3 regions of the Streptomyces sp. 5K101 genome follow, and region 3 is predicted to be linked to each of the others. Evidence: riboswitches for the same ligand, from Rfam matches in the RefSeq annotation. Region 3 holds a riboswitch; each other region holds the start of a gene.
What was found. A riboswitch is a leader RNA that binds a small molecule or an ion and turns the genes downstream of it on or off. The one in region 3 is predicted to bind thiamine pyrophosphate.
Positions count from the first base shown of each region.

Region 1: it holds a riboswitch for thiamine pyrophosphate, as region 3 does, so the genes downstream of both, ACLB9X_RS21745 (thiamine ABC transporter substrate binding subunit) here and thiC (phosphomethylpyrimidine synthase ThiC) in region 3, are expected to answer to the same signal.
Region 2: it holds a riboswitch for thiamine pyrophosphate, as region 3 does, so the genes downstream of both, thiO (glycine oxidase ThiO) here and thiC (phosphomethylpyrimidine synthase ThiC) in region 3, are expected to answer to the same signal.

Region 1 is NZ_JBKFFO010000011.1:99,072-103,071, reverse strand. Features, by position in the region: gene rlmN (23S rRNA (adenine(2503)-C(2))-methyltransferase RlmN) at 397-1,503, shown strand; TPP riboswitch at 1,567-1,690, shown strand; gene ACLB9X_RS21745 (thiamine ABC transporter substrate binding subunit) at 1,686-2,783, shown strand; gene ACLB9X_RS21740 (ABC transporter permease) at 2,822-4,000, shown strand, end outside.
Region 2 is NZ_JBKFFO010000001.1:341,172-345,171, forward strand. Features, by position in the region: gene ACLB9X_RS01505 (NAD(P)/FAD-dependent oxidoreductase) at 1-1,049, opposite strand, end outside; partial or broken gene ACLB9X_RS01510 (hypothetical protein) at 1,059-1,419, opposite strand; TPP riboswitch at 1,503-1,615, shown strand; gene thiO (glycine oxidase ThiO) at 1,613-2,791, shown strand; gene thiS (sulfur carrier protein ThiS) at 2,788-2,988, shown strand; gene ACLB9X_RS01525 (thiazole synthase) at 2,994-3,788, shown strand.
Region 3 is NZ_JBKFFO010000005.1:436,332-440,331, forward strand. Features, by position in the region: gene ACLB9X_RS12965 (SsgA family sporulation/cell division regulator) at 1-298, shown strand, start outside; gene ACLB9X_RS12970 (YibE/F family protein) at 321-1,649, opposite strand; TPP riboswitch at 1,721-1,853, shown strand; gene thiC (phosphomethylpyrimidine synthase ThiC) at 1,846-3,636, shown strand.

The sequences.
Region 1 (4,000 bases), on a different contig from region 3:
GCAGCATCGGGCACCGGGCTCCGACGCGACGCGTGGCCCTCCAGCGGTGTTCGGACCGGCGGCCTCCATGCCGACCGCCTGGCGGCTATTCGGTCGGCATCGCCCCTTCGGACCCGGCTGCGCTGCGGGCCTGCTCGGCCAGGTCTGGCTTGCTGTGGTCGGGCGCTGGTTCGGCAGGGACCACGCGCGGGGGAGAGGTTCGCCCTGCCGTGGTCGACGGCTCGTGCGGTCGTTCAAGCCGCTCCTTGCCCTGCCGGCCAGCCAGAACGTGTTCCGGCTGGGCCGTCTGCGGGCCGTCCAAGGTTGCCCCACAGCGACCGGCAACGACCGATGACGCCCACCGCCGGCATCGAGGCCCGCGGGTCACCGGACTCCGTCTGCGACACTGGTAGCACCATGCCCAAGCCCGGAGAACTCACTTTCGTCGCGCCCCGCGGAGCCAAGAAGCCCCCGCGGCACCTCGCCGACCTCTCGCCTGCCGAGCGCAAGGACGCCGTCGCCGCGATCGGCGAGAAGCCGTTCCGCGCCAAGCAGCTGTCCCAGCACTACTTCGCGCGGTACGCGCACGACCCCGCGCAGTGGACCGACATCCCCGCTGCCGCGCGCGAGAAGCTCGCCACGGAGCTGCTGCCCGATCTGATGTCGGTCGTGCGGCACATCTCCTGCGACAACGACACCACCCGCAAGACGCTGTGGCGCCTCCACGACGGCACGCTCGTCGAGTCCGTCCTGATGCGCTACCCGGACCGGGTCACGATGTGCATCTCCTCGCAGGCGGGCTGCGGGATGAACTGTCCGTTCTGCGCGACCGGACAGGCCGGTCTCGACCGGAACCTGTCCACCGCCGAGATCGTGCACCAGATCGTCGACGGCATGCGCGCGCTGCGGGACGGAGAGGTCCCCGGCGGCCCGGCCCGGCTGTCCAACATCGTGTTCATGGGCATGGGCGAGCCGCTCGCCAACTACAAGCGGGTCGTCGGTGCCATCCGCCGGCTGACCGACCCCGAGCCCGACGGTCTCGGCCTCTCGCAGCGCGGCATCACCGTCTCCACGGTGGGCCTGGTCCCCGCGATGCTGCGCTTCGCCGACGAGGGCTTCAAGTGCCGCCTCGCCGTCTCCCTGCACGCGCCGGACGACGAGCTGCGCGACACGCTCGTGCCGGTCAACACCCGTTGGAAGGTCCGCGAGGTCCTCGACGCCGCCTGGGAGTACGCGGAGAAGTCCGGCCGCCGGATCTCCGTCGAGTACGCGCTGATCCGCGACATCAACGACCAGGCGTGGCGCGGCGATCTGCTCGGCCGGCTCCTCAAGGGCAAGCGGGTCCATGTCAACCTGATCCCGCTGAACCCCACGCCCGGCTCCAAGTGGACCGCGTCGCGGCCGGAGGACGAGAAGGCGTTCGTGGAGGCCATCGCCGCCCACGGTGTGCCGGTCACGGTCCGGGACACTCGCGGGCAGGAGATCGACGGCGCGTGCGGGCAGCTGGCGGCGCAGGAGAGGTGACCGGGGGCCGTCGGCCGGGTGGCTGATACTGTGCCCTGTGCGTTCGCACAAATGAACAACGAAACATTCCGACAGGGGAGCGCAGCAGCGCTGAGAGTGCGGCAGGGCGTGCGAAGACGCCCAGGGGCCGCAGACCCTCGGACCTGATCCGGGTCATACCGGCGTAGGGAGTCAGCACCATCATGAACAGCCAGCTTCGGCGTGCCGCCGGCGCAGCACTCGCCGCCGCCCTCGGCGTCACCGCCCTCGCGGCCTGCGGCGGCGGGTCCGAGGACTCCGGGTCCGGCACAAGCGGCGGGTCCAAGACCGTCACCCTTGTCAGCCACGACTCCTTCGCGGCGTCCGACGCCGTCCTCAAGGAGTTCACCCGGCAGACCGGGTACACCATCAAGGTCCTCAAGAGCGGGGACGCCGGCGCCGCGCTCAACAAGGAGATCCTCACCAAGGGCTCCCCGCAGGGCGACGTCTTCTTCGGCGTCGACAACACCCTGCTCTCCCGCGCCCTCGACAACGACCTGTTCACGCCCTACGAGGCCCAGGGGCTGGACCAGGTGGCGGACGAGGCGCGGCTCGACGGGGACAAGCACCGTGTCACGCCCGTCGACACCGGCGACATCTGCGTGAACTACGACAAGAAGTACTTCGCCGACGAGAAGCTCGCGCCCCCGAAGACCTTCGCCGACCTCGCGAAGCCCGCGTACAAGAACCTGCTCGTCGTCGAGAACCCGGCGACGTCCTCGCCCGGCCTCGGCTTCCTGCTCGGCAGCGTCGGTGCGTTCGGCGAGTCCGGCTGGCAGGACTACTGGAAGAAGCTCAAGGCCAACGGCGTCAAGGTCGTCGACGGCTGGGAGCAGGCGTACAACGAGGAGTTCTCCGGCTCGGCGGGCGGCAAGAAGGCGGGAGCCGACCGTCCCCTCGTCGTCTCGTACGCCTCCAGCCCGCCGGTCGAGGTCCTCTACGCCGACCCGCAGCCCGCCGAGGCGCCCACGGGTGTCGCGACCGGCACCTGCTTCCGCCAGATCGAGTTCGCCGGGCTGCTCAAGGGTGCGAAGAACGAGGCGGGCGGCAAGGCGCTGCTGGACTTCCTGATCACCAGGACGTTCCAGGAGGGCATGCCGCTCACCATGTTCGTCAACCCCGTGGTCGAGGGCGCGAAGCTGCCCGAGCTGTTCACCGAGCACGGCGTGGTCGTCGACAAGCCCGAGACCGTCGCTCCCGGCACGATCGCCGAGAACCGTGAGCAGTGGGTCCGGTCGTGGTCCTCGCTCGTCCTGAAGTAAGGCAGTTGCTGCGGGGGAACGCGGCACGGTTCGCCCTGATGGCCGGACCCGTCGCGTTCTTCGCCGTCTTCTTCGCCTATCCGGTCACCGCGATCGTCGGCCGCGGCCTGCGCGTCGAGGGCGCCTGGCAGTTCGGGCGGTTCGGTGAGGTCCTCGGACGCCCGGACATCCTGCACGTCCTGTGGTTCACCACCTGGCAGGCGCTCGCCTCCACCGCGCTCACCCTGCTCGTCGCCCTGCCCGGCGCCTACGTGTTCGCCCGGCTCGACTTCCCCGGCAGGCGCCTCCTGCGTGCCGTGGTCACTGTGCCGTTCGTGCTGCCGACGGTCGTCGTCGGCACGGCCTTCCTCGCCCTTTTGGGCCGCGGCGGGCTGCTCGACGAGCTGTGGGGCGTGCGCCTGGACACCACGGTCTGGGCGATCCTGCTCGCGCACGTCTTCTTCAACTACGCCGTGGTCGTCCGCACCGTCGGCGGCCTGTGGTCGCAGCTCGACCCGCGTCAGGAGGAGGCCGCGCGGGTGCTCGGCGCCGGGCGGCTGACGGCCTGGCGGCGGGTGACGCTTCCCGCGCTCGTGCCGTCCGTCGCCGCGGCCGCGCTGATGGTCTTCCTGTTCACCTTCAGCTCCTTCGGCATCGTGCAGATCCTCGGCGGTCCCACCTTCGCCACCCTCGAAGTGGAGATCTACCGGCAGACGGCCGAGATGCTCGACCTGCCGACGGCGGCCGTGCTCACGATGCTGCAGTTCGCCACCGTCTGCGTCGTCCTCGCCGTCCACGCCCGTGTCGTGCGGCGCCGTGAGGGCGCGCTCAGGCTCGTGGACCCGGCCCGTACCGCACATCGTCCGCGCGGAGCTGCCCAGTGGAGCGTGCTCTGCGGGGTGCTGGGCAGCGTCGCCCTGCTGCTGATCGCGCCGCTCGGCGTACTGGTCGAGCGGTCCTTCGACACTCCCCGCGGCTACGGGTTCGACTACTACCGCGCGCTCACCGTGCTCGACGAGACCGGCGGCGCCTTCCTCGTCCCGCCGGTCGACGCCGTGGCCAACTCGCTGGAGTACGCGCTCGTCGCGACCGCCGTCTCGGTACTGGTCGGCGGGCTCGCGGCGGCCGCCCTCACCCTCCGGGCCGGCCGGCTCGTCCGGGGATTCGACGCCCTGCTGATGCTGCCCCTCGGGGTCTCGGCGGTGACCGTCGGCTTCGGCTTCCTGATCGCGCTCGAC
Region 2 (4,000 bases), on a different contig from region 3:
CACAGCAGCGTGTCGCCCGCCGGATGGTGGCCCGCGTACTGCACGAAACGGCCGAACTGCTCCGACCAGAAGTACGGCACCGGGTCGTACACCTGCGGCTCCGGGGCGGCCCCGAGGATGTTCGCCGCGACCGTGCGCGGCCCCTGCAGCGCGTTGTCCCAGTGGTGGACGAGCAGCCGGGTGCCGTAGCGGCCCGAGGGGTAGGAGGCGCAGTCACCCACGGCGTACACGTCGGGCGCGGAGGTGCGCAGGTGCCGGTCTGCGACGACGGCGCCGTCCGGGCCGAGCTCGATGCCGCTGCCGGCGAGGGCGGCGGTCGCGGGCCGGGCGCCGATGCCGACGACGACGGCGCCGGCCGCGATCCTGCGCCCCGATCCGGCCAGCACGACCGTGCCCGGCTCGACGGCGGCCACCCGCTCGCCGGTGAGCAGCTCGGCGCCCGCCTCGGCGTACCAGCGGGCCATGGGCGCCGCGACCTCGGCGGGCAGGGAGCCGGCCAGCGGACGGTCGGCCGCCTCGACGACGGTCACCGCGCAGCCCGCCTCGCGCGCGGCGGTCGCGAACTCCGCGCCGATCCAGCCCGCCCCGACGACGACGATGTCGTGCCGGCGCGCGAGCACGGGCCGGAGCCGTTCGGCGTCGTCGAGCGTCCGAAGCAGATGGACGCCCGGGACGCCGGTGGCTCCGGGCAGGGCGACGGGTTCGGCTCCGGTGGCGAGGACGAGGGCGTCGTACGGGACGGGGCCGGCGGCGGTGTCCACCTCGTGCGCCCCCGGGCGTACGCCGGTCACCTCGCAGCCGAGCCGCAGGTCGACGTCGAGCGCGTCGAAGTCGATGTCGAACGCGGAGCCCTCCGCCGTGCCCAGGAGGATCGCCTTGGAGAGCGGCGGCCGGTCGTACGGCTGGTGCGGCTCGGCGCCGATGAGGGTCACCGGTCCGGTGAAGCCCTGTTCCCGCAGGGCGACCGCGGTCTGCACCCCGGCCATGCCCGCGCCGACCACGACGACCCGTCGCACGTCCCCCGCCTGTTCCCGCGTGTGCTCGCTCACCCGGCCACCTTAAGCTTCTGACGAACCATCAGGCAGCAGCCGCTCGACGACGCTGGTCCCGCTGCCCTCCTGCGACTCCCACTCCCAGGTCTCCTCCAGGCGCACGCGCCCGTCTGGCAGTTCGACGACGGTGGACAGGCAGTGGCCGGTGGACGTCCCGCCGTCGGTCTTCAACTGGACATAACGGAAGTCCAGCCGGTCGCCCTCGCGGGTGCCGACGAGGTGGCCGCGCACCACGTCGCCGCCCGCGTACTCGGCCCAGATCCGCCCTTGCTCCTCGTGGTACAGGAACCGGGTACGGGGTGCCGACCTGGCCCGGGGCCTGGTCGGCCACCGGCGCGAGCACCAGTCCGTCGAGCGATGTCGCCACTGCCTCCACCCTCCTGCGCACCCGCGCCGGGGGACGGCGGCTCCCTTACTGCGCGCCTGGGCGTGGGGTTAGGGTGGCCACCGTAAGGCACTCGCGGGAGCCCGGACGCACCGGGCTGAGAGGGAGGCTGGCCGGCCTCCGACCGTACGAACCTGATCCGGGTCATGCCGGCGAAGGGAGGGGCTGGACGCCCATGTCTCGTACACCAGACGCACCCGACGTCCTCGTCGTCGGGGGCGGGATCATCGGCCTGGTCACGGCCTGGCGCGCGGCGCAGCGCGGGCTGCGCGTGGCCGTCGCCGATCCGGAGCCCGGCGGCGGGGCCGCACGGGTCGCGGCCGGCATGCTGGCCGCCGTCACCGAACTCCACTACGGCGAGCAGACGCTGCTCGGCCTGAACCTCGAATCGGCCCGCCGCTACCCGGCGTTCGCCGCCGAACTGGAGGAGGCGAGCGGGCGGTCGGTCGGCTACCGCGCGTGCGGCACCCTCGCCGTCGCCCTCGACGCCGACGACCGCGCGCACCTGCGGGAACTGCACGCCCTGCAACGCCGTTCGGGCCTGGAGTCGGAGTGGCTCACCGGTCGCGAGTGCCGCCGCCTGGAGCCCATGCTGGCGCCGGGGGTCCGCGGCGGTCTGCGGGTCGACGGGGACCACCAGGTCGATCCGCGACGGCTCGCCTCGGCGCTGGTCGTCGCCTGCGAGCGTGCCGGGGTCGACTTCCGCCGCGCCTGGGCGGAGCGGCTGCTGATCGTGCGCGACCGCGCCGCGGGCGCGGTCCTCGACGACGGGACGGAGGTCGCCGCCGGCCAGGTGGTGCTGGCGGGCGGCAGCCTGAGCGGCCGCCTCGGCGGGGTGCCGGACGACGTGCTGCCTCCCGTACGGCCGGTGAAGGGCCAGGTCCTGCGGCTGACGGTGCCGGGTGCGTACGCGCCGTTCCTGTCCCGCACCGTGCGCGCGGTGGTACGCGGCAGCCACGTGTATCTCGTGCCGCGTCAGAACGGCGAGCTGGTGGTCGGCGCGACCACCGAGGAACTGGGCTGGGACACGACCGTCACCGCCGGCGGCGTGTACGAACTGCTGCGGGACGCGCACGAGCTGGTGCCCGGCATCACCGAACTGCCGCTGACCGAGACGCGCGCCGGGCTGCGGCCCGGCTCCCCGGACAACGCGCCGGTGCTGGGATTCACCGAACTGCCGGGGCTGTTGCTCGCGACCGGCCACTACCGCAACGGGGTGCTGCTCACGCCCGTGACCGGCGATGTGCTCGCCGACGCGCTCACCAGCGGTCAACTGCCGGAGCTGGCATGTCCGTTCAGCCCCCACCGGTTTTTTCCGGCCGCCGTACGCGTACGACAGGAGCAGCCCGCATGAACGTCTCCGTCAACGGCGAGACCCGCGAGCTCGCCGACCGCACCACGCTGGACACCGTGGTGGCGGCCCTCACTACGGCCCCCTCCGGGGTGGCCGCCGCCGTCAACGAGGCCGTCGTCCCGCGCAGCCAGTGGGCGGGCACCCGGCTCGGCGACGGCGACCGGGTCGAGATCCTCACCGCCGTGCAGGGAGGCTGACCGCCATGGCCGACGACCGTCTCACCATCGGCGGCACCGCGTTCACCTCGCGGCTGATCATGGGTACGGGCGGGGCGCCCAGCCTCGACGTCCTGGAGCGCTCGCTGCTCGCGAGCGGCACGGAACTCACCACGGTCGCGATGCGGCGTCTCGACCCGACCGTGCAGGGGTCGGTTCTGTCCGTCCTGACCACGCTGGGCATCCAGGTCCTGCCGAACACAGCCGGCTGTTTCACCGCCGGCGAGGCCGTCCTGACGGCACGGCTCGCGCGGGAGGCGCTGGGCACGGACTGGATCAAGCTGGAGGTCGTCGCGGACGAGCGCACACTGCTGCCGGACGGCGTGGCGCTGCTGGAGGCGGCCGAGACGCTGGTCGACGACGGTTTCACGGTCCTGCCGTACACCAACGACGACCCGGTGCTGGCGCGGAAGCTGGAGGACGTGGGGTGCGCGGCGATCATGCCGCTGGGCTCACCGATCGGGTCCGGCCTCGGCATCCGCAACCCGCACAACTTCCAGCTGATCGTCGAGCAGGCGGGCGTACCGGTGATCCTGGACGCGGGCGCGGGCACGGCGTCGGACGCGGCGCTGGCGATGGAACTGGGGTGCGCGGCGGTGATGCTGGCGTCGGCGGTGACGCGGGCGCAGGAGCCGGTGCTGATGGCGGAGGCGATGCGGCACGCGGTGGAGGCGGGCCGCCTGGCGTACCGGGCGGGGCGCATACCCCGCCGCCACTTCGCGGAGGCATCGTCGCCGACGGAGGGCCGCGCGTCGCTGGACCCGGAGCGGCCGGCGTTCTGAGGGCGTGGGGTGCGGGTGCGGTGCGGGAGCCGCTGCGCGGGTATGTCCCCCACCCCGCCCCTTCCCGAACTGGGGGCAAGCCCCCAGACCCCTGACGCCCTTCGGGCGTTACGGGGCTCCGCCCCGGACCCCGCGCCTCAAACGCCGGCGGGGCTTGTTTTCGCTCCGCGAAACCAGCCGCCGGGCACCCACGCAGGCCGCCGGGCCAAGGC
Region 3 (4,000 bases):
CGCGCCCGTGACCTGGGCCTTCGGCCGGGAACTGCTGCTCGACGGGATCAACGCCCCGAGCGGGGACGGAGACGTGCACGTGGCGCCGACCCGGCCCGAGACGCTGTCGGACGTCCACATCCGCCTGCGCGTCGGAAGCGACTCCGCCCTGTTCCGCGTCGCCGCGCCGCCGCTCGTCGCCTTCCTCGACCGTACGGACAAACTGGTGCCGCTCGGCCAGGAGCTCGCGCTGGGCGATCTCGAGGTCAGCCTGGAGGAGGAGCTCGGGCGCATCCTGGCCGAGGAGAACGCCGGCTGACGAACGGTCAGCCGCCGTCCGGCTACTTCTTGCGGCGCCGCCCCCTGCCGCCCCGCGCGGGTGCCGCCGTCGTCTCGCCCGCTCGGCCGGGACGGTCCGCCGAGACGACCAGGGCGGCGAGCGCTGTGGTCACCGGCACCGAGGCGACGAGGCCGATCGAGCCCACCAGGGTCCGCACGATCTCCTCCGCCACCAACTCGCTGTTCGCCACCGTGCCCACGCTGGACTGGGCGATCGAGAAGAGCAGCAGCAGCGGCAGGGCCGCGCCCGCGTAGGCGAGGACGAGCGTGTTGACGACCGAGGCGATGTGGTCGCGGCCGATCCGGATGGCGGACCGGTAGAGGCCGCGCGGCCCCATGCCCGGATCGGCCTGGTGCAGTTCCCAGACCGCCGAGGTCTGCGTCACCGTGACGTCGTCGAGCACGCCGAGCGAGCCGATGATGACTCCCGCGAGCAGCAGGCCGCTCATGTCGATGTTCGGGTAGAGGCCCTTGATCAGGCCGGTGTTGTCGTCGGTGTTGCCGCTGAGGCTGGCCCAGCCGATGAACAGCGAGCCGAGCAGGCCGATGAGCAGCAGCGAGATCAGCGTGCCCAGCACGGCGACCGACGTCCGCGCCGTGATGCCGTGGCACGAGTAGAGGGCGATCAGCATGATCGCGCTCGCCCCGACCACCGCGACCAGCAGCGGATTCGACCCCTGCAGGATCGCGGGCAGGATGAACAGCGTCAGCACGGCGAACGAGACGGCGAGCGCGATCAGCGCCATCACGCCGCGCATACGCCCGACCAGGACCACCACCAGGGCGAAGATGCCCGCCAGCAGAGCCATCGGGAATCCGCGGTCCACATCGGTCACCGAGTACTGCAGATCGCGGGGGGCGTCCGGCGCGTACGCCACCACCACGCCCTGGCCCTCCTTCAGCTGCCGCGGCGCGTCGGGCTGGACGATCTCGACGAACCTGCGGCCCTTGTCCTTGCCGGTGGTGACCTCGACGGTGGCCTTTCCGCAGTCGCCCTGCTGCGCGGCGACCGCCTCTCGGCCCTCTGGCGTCGACGTGTCGCCCGTCGGCGGGACCTGGCCCGCGTTGACGTCCTTGCAGTCGACCCTCTCGACGCTCACGACCCTGCCCTGCTCGGTCTGCCGGTCGAAGCCGACCCCCGAGCGCTCGTGGCCGGGCGCCTCGCCCGGCCACAGCACGGCGAGGCCGACCAGAACGGCCGTCGCGAAGGGGATCAACACCGCGGCGATGACCCTGCGGAGGTGCCGGGAGACCGGCGCTGCCGGCCCGTGACTGTGCACGTGGCCGTGATCGTGGCCCTGCTGTTCGGGGTGCTGCGGCGATGAGGTCACGGACCGATCATCGCAAGAACGAGAGGGGCCCTCTGTTCAGCGCGCCAGACATGACGCTAGCGTGGTGCCACCTTTGCACACGCGGGAGCTCGGAGCACCGGGCTGAGAGGGCGCTGACCTTCGTACATCCGTACGGGACAGCTGCGCCGACCGCCGAACCTGTTACCGGGTAATGCCGGCGTAGGGAGTAGGTCTCATGACCGTATCGGACGCACGCACGCCTGCCTCCAACGAGAACGACGAGGCCGGGAAGTCCATCGGCTGGCACAAGGGATACGTCGAGGGCTCGCGTCCCGACCTCCGCGTGCCGGTCCGCAAGGTGCACCTCACCAACGGCAAGGACGTGACGCTGTACGACACGTCGGGGCCGTACACGGACCCGAACGTCGAGACGGACGTACGCCGCGGTCTGCCCCCGCTGCGGGAGAACTGGATCATCGGTCGCGGCGACACCGAGGAGTACGCGGGCCGCCCGGTCCGCCCCGAGGACGACGGGATCAAGCACACGTCTCCGCGCGGGGGCCTGCGCAACCTCGACGCCGTCTTCCCCGGCCGTCCGCGTCAGCCCCGCCGGGGCCGGGACGGCCAGGCGGTGACGCAGCTCGCGTACGCCCGCCGCGGCGAGATCACGCCGGAGATGGAATACGTCGCCCTTCGCGAGAACGTCGCGCCCGAGGTGGTGCGCCAGGAGATCGCCGCGGGCCGCGCCGTCCTGCCGGCGAACGTCAACCACCCGGAGATCGAGCCGATGATCATCGGCAAGCGGTTCCTGGTGAAGGTCAACGCCAACATCGGCAACTCCGCGGTCACCTCCTCCATCGAGGAGGAGGTCGAGAAGATGACCTGGGCGACCCGCTGGGGCGCCGACACGGTCATGGACCTGTCCACCGGCCGCAACATCCACACCACTCGTGAGTGGGTCCTGCGCAACTCCCCCGTGCCGATCGGCACGGTGCCGCTGTACCAGGCACTGGAGAAGGTCGACGGCAAAGCCGAGGAGCTGACCTGGGAGATCTACAAGGACACGGTCATCGAGCAGGCCGAGCAGGGCGTCGACTACATGACGGTCCACGCCGGCGTCCGCCTGGCGTACGTGCCGCTCACCGCGAACCGCAAGACCGGGATCGTCTCGCGCGGCGGCTCGATCATGGCGGCGTGGTGCCTGGCGCACCACAAGGAGAGCTTCCTCTACGAGAACTTCGAGGAGCTGTGCGAGATCCTCGCCGCGTACGACGTCACGTACTCGCTCGGCGACGGCCTGCGCCCCGGCTCGATCGCGGACGCCAACGACGAGGCGCAGTTCGCGGAGCTCAGGACGCTCGGTGAGCTGAACACGATCGCCAAGCGGCACCATGTGCAAACCATGATCGAGGGCCCGGGCCACGTCCCGATGCACAAGATCAAGGAGAACATCGACCTCCAGCAGGAGATCTGCGAGGAGGCGCCGTTCTACACGCTCGGCCCGCTGACCACCGACATCGCTCCGGCCTACGACCACATCACCTCCGGCATCGGAGCGGCGATGATCGCATGGTGGGGCACGGCCATGCTCTGTTACGTGACGCCCAAGGAGCACCTGGGCCTGCCGAACCGCGACGACGTGAAGACCGGTGTCATCACGTACAAGATCGCGGCGCACGCGGCGGACCTGGCCAAGGGGCACCCGGGCGCCCAGGAGTGGGACGACGCGCTGTCCGACGCCCGCTTCGAGTTCCGGTGGGAGGACCAGTTCAACCTGGCCCTCGACCCGGATACGGCACGGGAGTTCCACGACGAGACGCTGCCCGCCGAGCCGGCGAAGACCGCGCACTTCTGCTCGATGTGCGGCCCGAAGTTCTGCTCGATGAAGATCAGCAGAAGCATCACAGAGCGGTTCGCCCCGGATCTCGCCATGACCAGTGACGATGACGTTGAAGCGGGCATGCTCGCCAAGTCGAAGGAGTTCGCGGAGGCCGGCCACCGCGTCTACCTCCCTATCGCGGACTGATCTTCTTACGTCTCAGCGTCCCTCGGCATGCGACCCGGGGGACGCTGTCGTCTCTCACGAACGAGCTGCGGCAGGAAATGTCTGGTGGCGCGGCCGGGCGGCGACCTCTGACTGGGCCACTGTCACCGGCGCCGACCGACGCGTTCGCGAAAACTGTCCTTGCCGGGCTGCCGATCGCCCTCCACCATAGCCGCGCCCTTTCACGTCACCAGCCCTGCTTTCACGTTCGCCTGCCGCGCCGGCTGTCTCCAAACGAGTGGGTCGCCCGGGGCAGCCGTGTGCTGGGCTTCGATGCCTTGCTGCCAGGATCCGCTCGATCACTACCGTCGTGTCGACCGTGCGCAACGGCCCCGGCGTTTACACA